DNA from 3 places in the Janthinobacterium sp. 1L-D-8-B-C4 genome. Region 3 is predicted to be linked to each of the others. Evidence: predicted binding sites of a transcription regulator. Region 3 holds the regulator's gene; each other region holds the start of a gene.
The links. The regulator FNR, encoded in region 3, switches genes on or off when oxygen is low (the NO sensors DNR and NnrR bind a similar motif). The targets are predictions, from matches to a motif close to TTGATNNNNATCAA.

Region 1 (5,482 bases), on a different contig from region 3:
GTGGCGCTGGTAGCCGTCCATCGCTTGCTCGAAACGCTGTTGCACGCCGGCCGCATCGAAGTCGAGCGCCAGCACCGTGCGGATCAGGTTTTCCGAGCCCTTGCCGATCATCAGCGAGATCGCCTCGGCGCGGATGGGTGGCAGCTTGAATTCGGCGCGCATGCCGTTGATGGCGACATGGAAATCGGGCACGGTGTCGAGCATCGTGCCATCGAGGTCGATAATCGCGGCGCGCACGCCGGCCAGCACTGGATGCGTCACCATCAGTTGCCCACGGTCTTGGCCAATTCCACGCGCATGGCGTCGATCACTGCTTTATAGTCAGGCTTGCCGAAGATGGCCGAGCCGGCCACAAAGGTGTCGGCGCCGGCGGCTGCGGCTGCGGCGATATTGTCGATCTTGATGCCGCCGTCGACTTCGAGCATGATGTCGCGGCCCGATTCATCGATCATGCGGCGCGCTTCGGCGATTTTCTTCAGCGCTTGTGGAATGAAGGACTGGCCGCCGAAGCCGGGATTGACCGACATGATCAGGATGATGTCGATCTTGTCCATCACGTGTTCCAGGTAGTGCAGGGGCGTGCCGGGGTTGAATACCAGGCCGGCCTTGCAGCCGTTGTCGCGGATCAGCTGCAGCGAGCGGTCCAGGTGTTCCGACGCTTCCGGGTGGAAGGTGATGATGTTCGCACCGGCTTTGGCGAAATCCGGGATAATGCGATCGACAGGCTTGACCATCAGGTGCACGTCGATGGGCACTTGCACATGCGGGCGGATGGCTTCGCACACCAATGGCCCGATCGTCAGGTTCGGCACATAATGGTTATCCATCACGTCGAAGTGAATGATGTCGGCGCCGGCGGTGACGACGTTGCGCACTTCCTCGCCCAGGCGGGCGAAGTCGGCGGACAGGATGCTGGGAGCGATGCGAAATGTAGTCATGGTAGTAGGGCCAGAGGGTAGAAGATGCAAAGTTGCGCTATTTTACGCCCGACGCCGCTGCCATGCCTTTTGAAACACAGAATACCCTCTTGCGCGGCAGCCGGCGAGGCTGTGGCGCGACACCTCATGAACCAGACAAGGACGACGATGGCGACTTATGAATTTACGGTAACGGTCAAGACACAGTATTTGCCCGAGCAGTCGGCGCCCGAACAGGGCCGCCATGTGTTCAGTTACACCATCCGCGTGGTCAATACGGGCACGGCCGGCGCGCAGCTGATCTCGCGCCACTGGGTGATCACCGACGCCAACAACAAGGTCGAAGAAGTGCGCGGCCTGGGCGCTGTCGGCCACCAGCCGCTGCTGCAGCCGGGCGAGCAGTTCGAATACACCAGCGGCACCGTGCTGGCAACGCCGCAAGGCTCGATGCTCGGTGAATACTTCTGCGTGGCCGAGGACGGCCATCAGTTTGAAGCAAAGATTCCCGAGTTCGTGTTGTCGCTGCCGCGCACGCTGCACTAAACTGCGTTACTTCAGTTTTTCGGTGGCGTCCTTGTCGACGCCTACCTGTTTCTGCGCCGGCGGCGCGGGCTTCCTGCCCGAGTACATGGTCCACCAGACGATAAACGCCAGCAGGAAAAACGCCACCATCGCTTCCATTACCAAGATCCACATACACGCTCCCATGTCTTTACGCTTCAGTCTACTCGTTTCAAGCGCCGCCGTCGCGCTGGCTTTATCCGCCTGTACCGCCACGGCGCCGCCGACGCCCGCGCCGGCCAAGCCGCCGGCCATTACGCCATCGGTGGTCAATCCCGTGCCGGCCAAGCCGGCCGCGCCTGACGCCAAGGACGCGCAGGCGCCCACATTTGTGCCGGTCGGCTTTGCCGCCTTGCCCGGCTGGGGCCGCGACGACGTGCGCGCGGCCTGGCCCGCCTTCATGGCCTCGTGCGGCGTGCTGGTCAAGCGGCCCGACTGGAAAGAGCCTTGCACGATTGCGCGCCAGGTCAATGCCGACAGCGACAAGGCAATCCGCCAGTTCTTCGAAGCGTTTTTCGTGCCGAACCAGATAGTCGCCGCTGACGGCGCCAGTTCCGGCCTGGTGACAGGCTATTACGAACCGCTGCTGCATGGCGCGCGCAAACGCGGTGGGCCGTACCAGACGCCGCTGTACAAGGTGCCCGATGACCTGGTCACGGTCGATTTGTCCAGCGTGTATCCGGAACTGAAAAACATGCGTCTGCGCGGCAAGCTGGTGGGCAAGAAAGTGGTGCCTTACGCCACGCGCGCCGAGATCGAGCGCGCTACCTCGGTTGCCGGCAAGGAGCTGATGTGGGTCGACGACGAGGTCGAAGCGTTTTTCCTGCAAGTGCAGGGCAGCGGCAGGGTGCAGCTGACGGATACCCAGGAAGCCGTGCGCGTGGCCTATGCGGATCAAAATGGCCACCCTTACCAGTCGATCGGGCGCTACCTGGTCGACAAGGGCGAGCTGACCATGAGCCAGGCGTCGGCGCAGGGCATCAAGGCCTGGATCGCCGGCCACCCGACCCGCAAGGATGAGCTGTTCAACGCCAACCCCAGCTATGTTTTCTTCAAGGAAGAGCGCCTGCCGGATCCGAAAGTCGGGCCGAAAGGGGCGCTGGGCGTGCCACTGACGCCGCAGCGCTCGGTGGCCATCGATTCGCGCTATGTGCCGCTGGGTGCGCCCGTGTTCCTGTCGACCACGCAAGCGAACAGCGATATCCCGATGCAGCGCCTGGTGATGGCGCAGGATACGGGCGGCGCCATCCGCGGGCCGATCCGGGTCGATTATTTCTTTGGCTTTGGCGCGGAAGCGGCCGAGAACGCCGGCCGCATGAAGCAGACCGGCATGGTATGGGTGTTGTTGCCGAAGCTGGCGGCAGCCCCTGCGCCGGGTCGCTGAATTAACGCAAGACCATCACTGGCAAGTGGGTATGCGCCAGCACTTTTTGTGTTTCGCTGCCCACGAACAGTTTGTTGAGACCCTTGCGGCCATGCGAGGCCATCAGGATGATGTCGCACTGGTAGGCTTGCGCCGTATTGACGATTTCCTCATGCGGACTGGGCGACAGCGCGACCACGCCTTCGAACGCCACGTTGGCGGCGCGCGCAGCCAGGCTGATCTTGTCAATGGCGCGCTGCGCCGACTCATTCATCTGCTGCTCGTACAGGCTGGCGTCAAGCACGATGCCGCCGTCGGCCATCGGCGAAAACGGAAACGGCTGCACCACGCTGACGGCGACCAGCTTGGCCTGGTTCAGTTGGGCAAAAGCGATGGCGGTAGCGGCGGCCTGGTCGGACAGAGGCGAGCCATCGGTAGGGAAGAGTATCGTCTTGAACATAATGTGCTCCTTGGAAATAGTTGCAGCTTATGGATTTACCCGGGGGAAATCCTTGATGTAAATCAAGTCTGGCCGGCTTCGTGTTAAATAGTGTCGGCAAAGCAATCTTATACACGCTATATCGATTTCCTGCTTCAGCCGCGCACCTTGCGTAGCGGCGTGCCCCAGACCATCGCAATGGTGAGCGCGATGCTGCCTGCCGCGATGCAGGCCATGCCGCTGCGCACGCCAAAGTGCTCGGCCACCCAGCCGGCGGCCAGCGCGCCCAGCGGCGCCGTCGCCACCGTCAAAAAGCGCATGGTCGAGGTCATGCGTCCCAGCATGGCGTCAGGCGTGACTTTCTGCCGCAAGCCCAGGTAGGGAATAAAGAACAGCATCACGCCGCAGTCGAAAAAGAACATCAGCACGGCATACGCCGCCGCGCTGGCGGTGGCGCTGCCTAACAGGTTGGCCGGTATCGCCGGCGTCAGAACGAAGCACAGCGAGGTCGACGCCAGGCCGATCAGGATCACCCTGCCGGCGCCATAACGGCGCGTCAGCGGCTTGACCACAATCGCGCTGACCAGCACGCCGGCGCCACCCAGCATTTGCGCCATGCCCAGCACGCCGGGACTCATGCCCAGGTTGTGTGTAGCGAACAGCACCGTCAGGGCCATGCTGGCATAAAACAAAAAGTGCCAGATACCGGCGCCCCAGGCCAGCGCGCGCAGCAGCGGTTCGCGCCAGACAAACAGCAAGCCGTCGGCGATATCGCGCAAGGGGTGGTTGAGGGACGGCTTTGGCCTTGGATCGCGCACGCTCATGGCGCGCAGGTTGAATACGGAAACCACATAGCCGCAGGCAGTGCACAGGATGGCGACCGGTGCCGACAGGGTTTGCACCAGCACGCCCGCCATGCCCGGGCCGATCAGGCGCGACGCCGATTCCGTGGCGGCAAATTTTGATTGCGCATCGATCAGGCCGTCGCGCCCGACCAGGAAAGTCAGGAACACCTGCTCGGCGCCGCCACCGACGACGAAACCGGTACCGATGATGAAACCCACTATATAGAGCCAAGGCATCGACAGCACGCCGCACCACCAGGCGAGCGCCACGCTGGCCAGCGCCAGGCCCGACATGCTTTCGCTCAGTAACATGATCGGATGCTTGCTGCGCCGGTCCAGCAGCACGCCGACGGGCAAGCCGAACAGGGCGAACGGCAGCGCCTGCAAGGCCACCAGGATGCCCATCTGTTCCGGCGTCGCATGCAGCAGCAATACCGCGCACAGGGGCAGGGCCAGCGAGGTGATCTGAGCACCAAAGCAATTGAGGCCGTTGCTGAACCATAGGCGGCGGAAATCGACGGTGGCGGCGGAACCGTCACCGCGCAGGCGGCCGATGGCGGACTGGAAGAAAGTGGAGAAAATACGGCACGCTGGAAGGTGGGTGAGAAGGTTGACAATAATAGCAGCGCGGCTGTGGTAACGCTGCCATTAGCCGCTACAATCGTCAGCACCGTTCACCCGAGGAGACACCCATGCAATACGAAGACCTGATCATCGACATCCAGGACAAAGTCGCGCTGATACGCCTGAACCGTCCGAAGGCGCTGAATGCCTTGAACGAACGCATGATGAACGAGTTGGGCGACGCATTGCTCAAGTTCGATGCTGACGAGAATATTGGCTGCATCGTGCTGACCGGCAGCGAAAAAGCGTTTGCGGCCGGCGCCGATATTGCCGCCATGGCGGACTACACCTATCCGGACACGTTTACGCAAGGCTATATCAGCCGCAACTGGGAGCATATCCTGCGCGTGCGCAAGCCGGTGGTCGGTGCGGTCGCAGGCTACGCCCTGGGCGGCGGCTGCGAGCTGGCCATGATGTGCGACTTTCTGATTGCCGCCGACAGCGCCAAATTCGGCCAGCCGGAAATCAAGGTCGGCGTCACGCCAGGCGCGGGTGGCACGCAGCGCTTGCCGCGCGCCATCGGCAAGGCCAAGGCCATGGATTTGTTGCTGACGGCGCGTACCATTGATGCGCAGGAAGCCGAGCGCATCGGGCTGGTGTCGCGCGTGGTGCCGGCCGATAAATTGCTGGAAGAAACCCTGGCGGCCGCCAAAACCATCGCCGCCATGCCGACTTCGGTTGCCATGATGATCAAGGATTGCGTCAACCGCGCATTTGAAACCACCCTGACCGA
Region 2 (5,482 bases), on a different contig from region 3:
TCATCGGCTTGTCGGGCGCCACGATTTCGTTCAAGGATGAACTGCTGGACCTGATGAATCCCGGCGTGCGCCAGGTGCCGGTGGAAACGCGCGCGCTGCTCACGCCGGGTCAGCTGGCTGGCGTGGCGGCCGCCGAACATGGCCAGCGGGTCGCCTCCGTCACCCTGTATGCCGAACCCGGCGCCGCGCCGCGGGTATTGTTTGCGCCGAAAGCCGGCCAGCGCCGTGGCGAGTCGGTGTATGTGCATCCCTATACCGGCGCGGCGCGGCCCGAGATGCAGGGGGCAGGCTTTTTCGAGTGGACCGAGTCCCTGCACCGCTGGCTGCTGCTGCCGCGCGAACCGGGCCGCCAGGTAGCAGGTGCGCTGGCGCTGTGCCTGCTGGGCCTGGCGTTGTCGGGCCTGTATCTGCGCTGGCCGCGCCGCCCGCTCGACTGGCGCACCTGGCTGACGTTCGATCCGGCCCTGAAAGGCCGCTCGTTCCTGTGGAACCTGCACGCCGTAACCGGCACCTGGTGTCTGGTGGTGTACGTGATGCTGACCATGACCGGCCTGTACTGGAGCTACGACTTCGTACGCGACAATGTCGACGCCTGGGCCGGCAGGCCGCCGCGCATGGCGCAGGCGCCTGCCAAACCCGGCCAGGCGCGCGAGAAAAAAGCGCCGGCATCGATCGCGCCGGCGGTCGATGTCAGCCTGGCCTGGAATACCTTCCGGCAGCAGGCAGGAAATTGGACCCTGGCCACCGTGCGCATGCCGGTGCGCGCCAGCGAAGCGGTGCAGTTCACCTGGCTGGGGGCGGACGCGCCGCATGACCGCGCGCGCAATTCGCTGTCGGTAATGGCGGCCGACGGCGCCATCACGGAAGAAAAGTTGCACGACCAGCAGGCGCTCGGCTCGCGCCTGGTCAGCATCATCTACCCGCTGCACATGGGCACCTATTTCGGCTTGCCGGGCCGTATCATCGTCACCATCGCCAGCCTGTGCATGCCGCTGTTCGGCATTACCGGCTGGATGCTGTACCTGGGCCGGCGCAAGGCCAAGAAGGCCGTTGCCGCGCAGCGCGCCATGCTGGGCGCCGGCGCGCCCGGCCCGCATGTCAGCGGCTTGCCGACCCTGGTGGCATATGCCAGCCAGTCGGGCCAGGCTGAACGGCTGGCGCTGGAAAGCGCGCGCGCCCTGCAGCAGGCCGGCGTGCCGGTCGAGGTGCAGTCGCTCGATCAATTGTCACCGGCGCAACTGCGCCATTACGAACGCGCGCTGATCGTTGCCAGCACCTTTGGCGAGGGCGAAGCACCGGACGGCACGCGCCGCTTTGCGCGCCTGCTGGGCGATGCCGGCGCGCCGCAGCTGGCCGGGCTGGAGTTTGGCCTGCTGGCGCTGGGCGACCGCCACTACAGCGAGTTTTGCGGCTTCGGCCATGCGCTCGACTTGCGCTTGCAAGCGCTGGGCGCCACGCCGCTGTTTCCCCTGATCGAAGTCGACAAGCACGACGCCCATGCGCTGGCCGCCTGGTCGCAGGCGCTGGCGCGCACCAGCGGCAGCCCGATCGACGCCATCGGCCGTCAGGAAGAAGCATCCTACGACGCCTGGCGCCTGACGCGGCGCGTGCTGCTCAATCCGGGCAGCCAGGGCGGCGCGCTGTATGAAATCGGCTTGTCCGGCCCGGCTGGCAGCCATTGGGAAGCGGGCGCGCTGGCCGAAATCATCGCCTGCAATATCGACGGCAGCGAAGGCGAAGACAGTGGCGGCAGCGCGCCGCATGCACCGCGCAGCTATTCGCTGGCATCCATGCCGCACGATGGCGAGCTGCAATTGCTGGTGCGCCAGGAACGGCACGAAGGCGAGAACAACGGCGGCTATGGCGTGGCCTCGGGCTGGCTGACGCAGTTCGCGCCGCTGGGCGGCGAGGTCAAGCTGCGCCTGCAAGCGAACCCGGCCTTCGCGCCGGCGCTGGCGGACGTGCCGTGCATCTATATCGGCAACGGCTCGGGCCTGGCTGGCCTGCGTTCTCACCTGCGCGCGCGCCGGCAGGCCGGGTTCGGCCGCAACTGGCTGCTGTTCGGCGAGCGCCAGCAAAGCACCGACAGCATCTGCGCGCAAGAACTGGAAGCGTGGCTGCAAGACGGCCACCTGGCGCGCCTGGACCGCACTTTTTCACGCGACGGCACCGAACGTGAATACGTGCAGGACCGCCTGCGCCGCGAAGCGAACGCGCTGCGCGCCTGGCTGCTGGACGGCGCCATCGTGTATGTCTGCGGCAGCCTGCAGGGCATGGCGGCCGGCGTCGATGCGGTGCTGCTGGAGGTGCTGGGCCAGGAGGGGCTGGACGAGTTGCGCGCGCAGGGCCGCTACCGCCGCGACGTTTATTGATCGGGCACAAACGATGATCAAACCCGGCGCCCTGTGTGGGGCGCCGCACGGTCGGGCCATGCCATCGGCCTACAGTAGGGCCATCTTTCTACTCTGAGGTGTGCCATGAAAAACCCCTGGATGAGCATGTACCTGAGCGCCGCCAACCGCGTCGCCAGCACGGCGCGCGGCCAGGCCACGGCCGCCATCAAGCGTGAAGCGGCAAAGAACACGCGGCAGCTGACGCAAGTGTGGTTCGACTCCTTCCTGCCGGCGGGCAAGCCGCGCAAAAGTGGCAAGCCAAAGTAGCTGCAAGATGCGTCTGCGGCGTGCTGCAGTGCGTCACAGCAATAAGTTGAACTTATCGCCATCTGGCCTACACTGCAAGCATGGTGACATAGGAGTTCCGGCTGGCGCCGCATCCCCGCGCCGCCGCCGGCCTGCCGGGAGATAATCATGTTGACGCTCAAAGTGCTGGCCTGCCTTGCCCTCTCGTCGCTGATGCTGGTGCCGGTGATGCTGCCCCGCTCCAGTGCCGCGCTGGCGCAATTGATGCAGACGCCCTATGTCGATGCCCATGCCATGTGGTCGCACTGGCCCCAGCGCTGACACGCTCTGGGCCGTCATCTGCGCGTGGTCCCATCGAACCTTTGATACAGGTCATGGATTTCCACGGTCAGCACGCCCACACTGACACAGCCCGGTCAGCCCGATGACGGGCTTACACAGGAGCTGGCATGTTGACATCTCAATGGAAACAAGACATGGCGCTGGGCAACCCCGCCATCGACGCGGCGCACGAAGCGCTGTTTGACGAACTGGCGCGGCTGGACAAGCTGGGCGACCAGCATTTCAGCGCGGCCTTTCGCGAACTGATCGCGACCGTGGAGCGCGATTTCCGCGAAGAAGAAGACCTGATGGAGGCCATCGGTTTTCATTCGCTGGCCAACCACCGCGAGCAGCATGCGCGCGTATTGAGCGGCCTGCACCACGCCTGGGCCGCCGTCGACGAGGGCGACCTGGCACAGGGCCGGCACGCACTGACCTTGCTGCCGCAGTGGCTGCTGTTCCACCAGGCCACGATGGACCTGGCGCTGTCCGCCGCCCTGGAAATGGTGCAGCGCCAGCCTGGCTGACGCCTTACAGTATCAGCACCGTTGCCCGCTCGGGCATCACCACCCGGTAGTGGCCCGGGTATTTGTCTTCGCCATCGAACATTTTGCAATACACGGGCAGGTTGATGTCATTGACGGCGGCGTCGTTCATCGGCAAGGTGGCGATCAGTTGCTGGTCCTGCATCAGTTGCAGGGCGCTGCCGCGCTCGGGTGCGCAAAAAGCCAGCGACTGCACTTCGCTGGAGAACAAACGCTTGTACCACGGCGTGATCGCGTGCACGGCCAGCCTGGCGTCATGCAGAACTTGCGCCACGCGCGCCACCGTCCAGGCGTCGCGCGCCACCGCAGGCTGGATCACCATATTGGCCGTCAACTCGCCCTTGCCCTTGTTGACCAGGAAACTGCCACCCTCGGCAGCAATCTCGTCATTGATGGGCACGACGAACACGCCGCCCTCGCCCACCTTGATCGCCACAGGCGCGCCATCGCCCTGCAGCGCCACGCGCACATCGTCGATGGTGGCGCTGAGCTTGGCCGGTATCAGGCGCAAGGCCATCACCACGTTGCCGCGCGAGACCTGCCACACTTTCTTTGCCGTCAGGTAGCTGTCGCGGTAGGCGGTAAAACGTACGCGCGGCGGGGCCGCCATATTGCTGGCCGTAACCGTCACGGACTGGGGCGTCACTTCCAGCAGTTCCGCTGCTACCGGCTCGGGTTCGGGTACAGGCGCGGGAATATCTTGCGCCGGTGCTGCGGCGGGTGCGGCTGGCAGCGCCTGCGGCGGCGGCGCCAGCTGTTCCTGCGCCGTCACGGCAGGCGGCGTGTGCGCTTCCTGGGCATGGCCCGGCAGCACGGCGCACAGGCCGGCACAGGCGATCCCGATCCCGATTCTTCTACGCATGCAATTGCTTCCTCTGGCAAATATCCTGTCTGCATTATCGCAGAACCGTTTAAGCCATGTGTACGGGCGTCTCGGCCTGATTTGCAACACCAAATGCACCGTTGCGGTGCAAATACTTGCTCATTTAATCAATAAGACTTATATTGATAATGATTCTCATTCATATAATGAGAGATCACTGTATCGTTATCCAAGCCAGGCCGGGCCGGCAGCACGCCACCCCACCAGCCACTGCGCCGCGCGCCAGAAGTGATAGGACACCCACAATCAAAAATATCCAGGATGATCATGTCTTTACACGCCCCTACCACCCGCCCTGCCTTGCGCCCCCTGCCGCGGCTGTTGCGCCTTACCCTGCTGAGCCTGGCCGCCGGCACCTGCCTGCCGGTGCATGCGGCCGATACCGCGCCCGAAGCCGTTGCCGACCCGACCTTGCCGGCCGTCACCGTCACCGGCCAGGCGGCGCAAGCCACCGAAGGCACGCGTTCGTATACCAGCGGCGACGCGCGCAGCGCCACGCGCATGGAATTGTCGCTGCGCGAAACGCCGCAATCGGTCAGCATCATCACGCGCGAACTGCTCGACGACCTGGGCGCGATACGGCTGGACCAGGCGCTGGGCTTGACCACCGGCATCCAGGTGGGCCAGCAGGACAGCGAACGCACCAGTTTTTATGCGCGCGGTTTCAGCATCAACAATATCCAGGTCGACGGCATGCCGCGCGGCGCGAATTCGCCGCTGCAAGATACGGTGCTGTATGACAGGGTGGAAGTGGTGCGCGGCGCCAACGGCCTGATGGGCGGCACGGGCGACCCGTCGGCCACCATCAACATGATACGCAAGCGCCCCACGAAAACCTTCCAGGCCAGCGCCGGCGTCAGCCTGGGCCGCTGGGACAACCATCGCGTCGAAGCCGACATTTCCACGCCGTTCAGCCAGGATGGCAGCGTGCGCGGCAGGGCCACCGCAGCCTGGCAGGAACGCGATTCGTATTTCGACATGTATCACGAACGCAAGACGGTCGGCATGGCCGTGCTGGAAGCGGACTTGCGCCCCGGCACCATGCTGACGGCCGGCATCGACTTCCAGGACAACACGCCGACTGGCGCCACCTG
Region 3 (5,482 bases):
CAGCGCTCGCGCTCGGAGGCCAGCACGCCGGCCGTCATGGCGATCACCGGCAGCTGCAAGCGCAGTTCGGTGCGGATGATGTGGGTGGCGCTGAAGCCGTCCATCACCGGCATCTGCATGTCCATCAGCACGATGTCGTAGCGCAAGGACTCCATGCGCAGGCGTTCGACCGCCTGCAGGCCGTCGCCCACCACGTCCAGCGTGGCGCCCATGTGTTCCAGGATGCCGCGCGCCACCGCCTGGTTCAGGTGATTGTCTTCCACCAGCAGGAAATGCACGCCGGCCAGTTCGGTGCCGCTTTGCTGCAGCGCGATATGCTGTTCGCCGTCCTGGGTGGCGTTCAGGGCCTGGTGCAGCGCGTCGAACAGGCTGGAACCGGTGATCGGCTTCATCAGCACCACGTCGGCCTCGGCCGCGCTGGAGATTTCTTCCAGGTGATTGCGGGCAAACGCGTTGACCATCACCACGATGGGCTGGCGCTGGCCGGTGGCCGCCTCGCGTATCGCCTTGGCCGTGGCCAGGCCGTCCATGACGGGCATGTGCCAGTCGGCCAGCACCACGTCATATGGCTGCCGGCTGGCCAGGCGTTCGCGGTACAGCTCGATGGCGGCAAAGCCGGAGTCGACTTCATCGGCGGCCCAGCCCCATGCTTCGATCAGTTTCACGATCAGTTCGCGCGTGGTGCGGTTGTCGTCGGCCACCAGCAGGCGCAACTGGCCCAGGGCCGGTTTGCGGCGCTCTTCGTTTGGCTGCGCCAGTGCTTCGAACGGCACGCTGAACCAGAAGCGGCTGCCCTTGCCTTCGCTGCTGGCCACGGCGATATCGCCGCCCATCATGTGGATCAGATGCTTGCTGATGGCCAGGCCCAGGCCAGTGCCGCCGAAGCGGCGCGTGATGCTCTGGTCGCCCTGCGAAAAGGCGGTAAACAATTGTTCCTGCTGCTGCGGCGTCATGCCGATGCCGGTGTCGCGTACTTCAAAGCGCAGCCAGGCCTGGCCGGGCGTTTGCTCGGCCAGGCTGACGGCCACCACTACTTCGCCGCTGGCGGTAAATTTGATGGCATTGCCGGCCAGGTTGACGAGGATCTGCTGCAGGCGCTGGGCGTCGCCCACCAGGCGGCGCGGCACGTCGGGCTCGACCGCGATCGCCAGTTCCAGTTCCTTTTCGCCGGCATTCATGGTCATGGTGGTGGCCAGCGTGTTCATCACTTCATCGAGATCGAATTCGACCGGCGACAAATCCATGCGGCGCGCCTCGATCTTGGAAAAATCAAGCACGTCGTTGAGGATGCCCAGCAGCGACTGGCCGGCCACGCGCACCATGGTCAGGTATTTGCGCTGCTCGGTATTGAGTTTGGTGTTACCGAGCAAATACACCATGCCCAGCACGGCGTTCAGCGGCGTGCGGATTTCATGGCTCATGTTGGCGACAAAGTCGCTCTTCGCGCGGTTGGCCGCTTCGGCGCGGTCGCGCTCGTCTTCGAGTTCGGTCGCGCGTGCTTCCACTTCCTGCTGCAATCGGTCGCGCTCGCTCATCAGGCCGTTGAAGGCCGCCGTCAGTTCGCCGATCTCGTCGCGCTGCTCGACCGGCAGCGGCGTGAAGCGCTGGCCGCTGCTGCGCAGCGCCAGCAGGGTGTCTCGCAGGCGCACCAGCGGCGACAGCAGGCGCACCGTGACCCAGCCCAGCACCAGCGCCGCCAGCAGCGAGGCGCAGGCGCTCCACAGGATCAGCCGGTACAGCACGCCGTCAAACGGCTCGAAGGCGTCATCGACCGGCAGCGAGGCAGCCAGCAGCCAGTTGACCGATTTCAGGTGCTTGAAGCTGTTGACGGCTTTCACGCCGCGGCTGTTGGTGCTGACCATGCTGCCTTCGCCGCCACGCGCGATCAGCGCGCTGGTGGCGGGGTTGGCATTGTCGGCGCGCGGCTGCAGCAGCTTGGCCGGATCGGGATGCAGCACGTACAGCGGCACCTTGCCCTGCGTCAGGATGAAGTAATAGCCATTCTTGCCCACCTTGGCCGTGCGCAGGTCGCCCAGCAGGTTGTCCTTGTACAGGCGCAGCACGCCGATCACGATGCCGGCCACCTCGCCATTGGCGCCGATCACCGGCGCCACCATCTGCACGATGGGCAGGCCGCTGGACTTGCCCAGCATCGGTTCGGTAATCATGGGCTGGCGCGTGCGCATGACGGTGCGGAAGTAGTCGCGGTCAGCCACTTCGACACCGCTGCGTCCCGGCACTTCGGGCACGTCGCTGACCACTTTGCCATGCGCATCGAGCACCAGCACGTCGTCGAACAGGGCCAGCATGGCGCGCTGCTCATGGTACTGGCGCAGCTGGGCCGGCTGTGCCATCAGCGCGGCGGGCTGGCGGCGCGCCGTTTCGCTGATCACGTCAAGCAGCATGCCAAGCTTGTCGTCGAGTTCTTCGGCGGTGCGTTCGATCATGGCCGTCTGCTGGCTCAGCAATACTTTGGTGAAATCGTCGCGCATGCGCTGAACCTGCACCAGGGTCACCAGGGCGATCATGGCGATCGAGGTCAGGCTGGTAGCCAGCGCGACTTTTGCTTTAATGCCCAGAGGCTTCATCATTTCCTTATCCTTGGCAAACGGGCAGGCGGCACAAGCGTGCTGCGAGAGATGCTATCAGGAATTCTCCTATCAATACATCAACTTGGCAAGCATGGGCTTGTGGCGGCGTTGCCATGAAAATAAATGCAGAAAGTGATTTAAGCATCGCATTTCGCCGAAATTGGCACATTGCCTCTGCAGATACAGTAAACTCGTTGTTGTATTTTCTAAAAGGATGCCCATGTCACAAGAGCTGTTGTCTCCAACCTTGCCCCCCGTGAACGTGGAAGCGTTGCGTGCGCGCTGCGCCACCTGCAGCATGCACCAGCTGTGCCTGCCCATGGGGCTCGACGTGGGTGACATGGATCGCCTTGATCAGATCATCGGCCGGCGCCGCAAGGTGGTGCGTGGCGCCTCGCTGTTCCGCATCGGCGATTCGTTCCAGAACCTGTACGCGATCCGCCTGGGCCACTTCAAGACCTACCAGATCAATCCCGGTGGCGAAGAGCAGGTGACGGGCTTCCAGATGGCCGGCGAACTGTTGGGCATGGACGCCATCAGCACCGACCGTCATCATTGCAATGCGGTGGCGCTGGAAGACAGCGAAGTGTGTGAAATTCCATTTTCCAGCCTGGAGCAATTGCTGGGCAATATGCCGACCCTGCTGCGCCATTTCCACCGCATGATGAGCCAGGAAATCACGCGCGAGCAAAGCGTGATGCTATTGCTGGGCAATATGCAGGCGACCCAGCGCTTTGCCGCCTTTATCGTCAACCTGGCGTCGCGCTATGAAGCGCGCGGCTATTCGAGCAGCAAGTTTCAATTGCGCATGTCGCGCGAGGAAATCGGCAACTACCTGGGCCTGACGATCGAAAGCATCAGCCGCCTGCTGTCGAAATTCAAGAAGGAAGGCTGGCTGAGCGTCTCGAACCGCGAGATTGAAATCTTGCAGCCTGCCAAGTTGAAGGCGATTACAAACGGTACTGACACCTGCAAGTAATTACAGTTCGTTGTCGGCGTGGATGGTGATGTCGCGCTGGGCCGGCCAGGCCCAGATGCCCGACAGGCGCCATACGCGCTGCTGGTCTTCCACCAGCACCTGCCAGCGGCTGCGCTCGAGCATCGGCAGCGACACTGAAAAATTGCCGTTGGCATCGGGCTGCACCATCAGGCGGATATCTTTTTCCGGCAAGGTGGCATGCGCCAGGTGCAGCAGCAAAGGCTGCCGGTAAGCCTTGCCGAAGCTATGCACGGAACCGGTGATGCGCGACTGCGCCACATCGTAGGCCAGGCTGGTATCCATCGCCAGGTCGCTGGCGACCGTGTCGCGGCGCAAGTCCTGGTTGATCGCCTTGCCTTGCTTGTAGTAGTCGCCCACCACCAGCGCATCGGGCTGCGTGAACGCGATATACCCCATGAAGCTGCCGACGACGACCGACAGGCCGGGGCCGATCATCAAGAGCCACGGCCAGCGGTGCTTGTACCAGGGATCGACGGGGGCTTGCAGTTTGGCGGTCTTGGACATGGTGTTTCTCCTGATTCAATATGGCGCCAGGCAAGGCCCGGCGCCGCTTCCTGGTTTAACGCGGCACGATGAATACCGCGCTTTCGCGCACATGCAATGAGGGATCGTCGATCGATTGCAGCGTGATCTGGATCTTGTTCGAACCCTTCTCGCCGACGCCGTGCGGCACGCGCAAACGCACCGGCCAGCCCAGCGTTTCGGTCGGCTGCAGGGTCACTTCCTCGCGCGTCAGCAGGGCCAGGCCGGGCAGGCCCGACACGGCGATCCGGAAGTGCTGCTGCTCTTCCGAGGTGTTCATGATCTGCAGGCGATACACGTTTTCGATCATGCCATCTTCCACTTCCCGGCCCATCGAACCGCGGTCGCGGATCACGTCCATTTTCAGGGGCGTGCGCAGGAACAGCGAGGTGCACACGGCGATGATGATCAAGGCCAGGATCGAGGTGTAGATCAGCACGCGCGGGCGCATGGCGCGCCGGCGGATCTGCTGCGAACTGAAGTTGTTTTCCATCGCATGGTCGGTGCTGTAGCGTATCAGCCCGCGTGGCCGTTCGACCTTGTCCATCACGCTGTTGCAGGCGTCGACGCAGGCGGCGCAGCCGATGCATTCATACTGCAGGCCATTGCGGATATCGATGCCGGTCGGGCACACCTGCACGCACAGGGTGCAGTCGATGCAGTCGCCCAGTTTGGCTTGCGCGCCGTCCTTGGCCGCTTTCTTGTTCAGCGCGCCACGCGGCTCGCCGCGTTTTTCGTCGTAGGTGATGATCAGGGTATCCTGGTCGAACATGGCGCTCTGGAAGCGCGCATACGGGCACATGTATTTGCATACCTGTTCGCGCAGCCAGCCCGCGTTGCCGTAGGTGGCCAGGCTGTAGAACAGAATCCAGAACCATTCCCAGGGCCCGAAATTGAAGGTCCGTACTGCATGCACCAGATCCTGGATCGGCGTGAAGTAGCCGACAAAGGTAAAGCCGGTCCACAGGGCGATGGCGCCCCAGGCCAGGTGCTTGGCAACCTTCTTGCCGGTCTTGCGCACGGAAGGGCCTTGCCGGTCGAGCGCCATGCGCGCGCTGCGCGTGCCTTCGATCTTGCGTTCAACCCACAGGAAAATTTCCGTGTAGACGGTTTGCGGACAGGAAAAACCGCACCATACCCGCCCGGCAATCGCCGTGACCAGGAACAGCAGATACGCCGCGATGATCAGCAGGGCCGCCAGATAGATGAAATCCTGCGGCCACAGCACCACGCCGAAAATGTAGAACTTGCGCGTGGTCAGGTCGAACAGCAGGGCTTGCCTGCCGTTCCAGTTGAGCCACGGCAAGCCGTAGAACGCCAGCTGGGTGAGCCACACGCATACCCAGCGCCATGTTGCATAGCGCCCTTT

Region 1: the regulator FNR is predicted to act here: its motif matches at 3,354-3,367, upstream of AC0Z42_RS27560 (universal stress protein).
Region 2: the regulator FNR is predicted to act here: its motif matches at 3,002-3,015, upstream of AC0Z42_RS08680 (bacteriohemerythrin).

What each region holds. Positions count from the first base shown of each region.
Region 1 is NZ_JBXAVX010000022.1:365-5,846, reverse strand. Features, by position in the region: gene AC0Z42_RS27585 (phosphoglycolate phosphatase) at 1-264, opposite strand, end outside; gene rpe (ribulose-phosphate 3-epimerase) at 264-938, opposite strand; gene apaG (Co2+/Mg2+ efflux protein ApaG) at 1,086-1,460, shown strand; gene AC0Z42_RS27570 (hypothetical protein) at 1,467-1,613, opposite strand; gene mltA (murein transglycosylase A) at 1,624-2,862, shown strand; gene AC0Z42_RS27560 (universal stress protein) at 2,864-3,301, opposite strand; gene AC0Z42_RS27555 (MFS transporter) at 3,436-4,671, opposite strand; gene AC0Z42_RS27550 (enoyl-CoA hydratase) at 4,818-5,482, shown strand, end outside.
Region 2 is NZ_JBXAVX010000003.1:597,659-603,140, reverse strand. Features, by position in the region: gene AC0Z42_RS08695 (PepSY domain-containing protein) at 1-2,372, shown strand, start outside; gene AC0Z42_RS08690 (hypothetical protein) at 2,478-2,660, shown strand; gene AC0Z42_RS08685 (hypothetical protein) at 2,808-2,960, shown strand; gene AC0Z42_RS08680 (bacteriohemerythrin) at 3,089-3,487, shown strand; gene AC0Z42_RS08675 (hypothetical protein) at 3,492-4,367, opposite strand; gene AC0Z42_RS08670 (TonB-dependent siderophore receptor) at 4,656-5,482, shown strand, end outside.
Region 3 is NZ_JBXAVX010000014.1:66,094-71,575, reverse strand. Features, by position in the region: gene AC0Z42_RS21960 (HAMP domain-containing sensor histidine kinase) at 1-2,591, opposite strand, end outside; gene fnr (fumarate/nitrate reduction transcriptional regulator Fnr) at 2,812-3,570, shown strand; gene AC0Z42_RS21950 (FixH family protein) at 3,571-4,095, opposite strand; gene ccoG (cytochrome c oxidase accessory protein CcoG) at 4,151-5,482, opposite strand, start outside.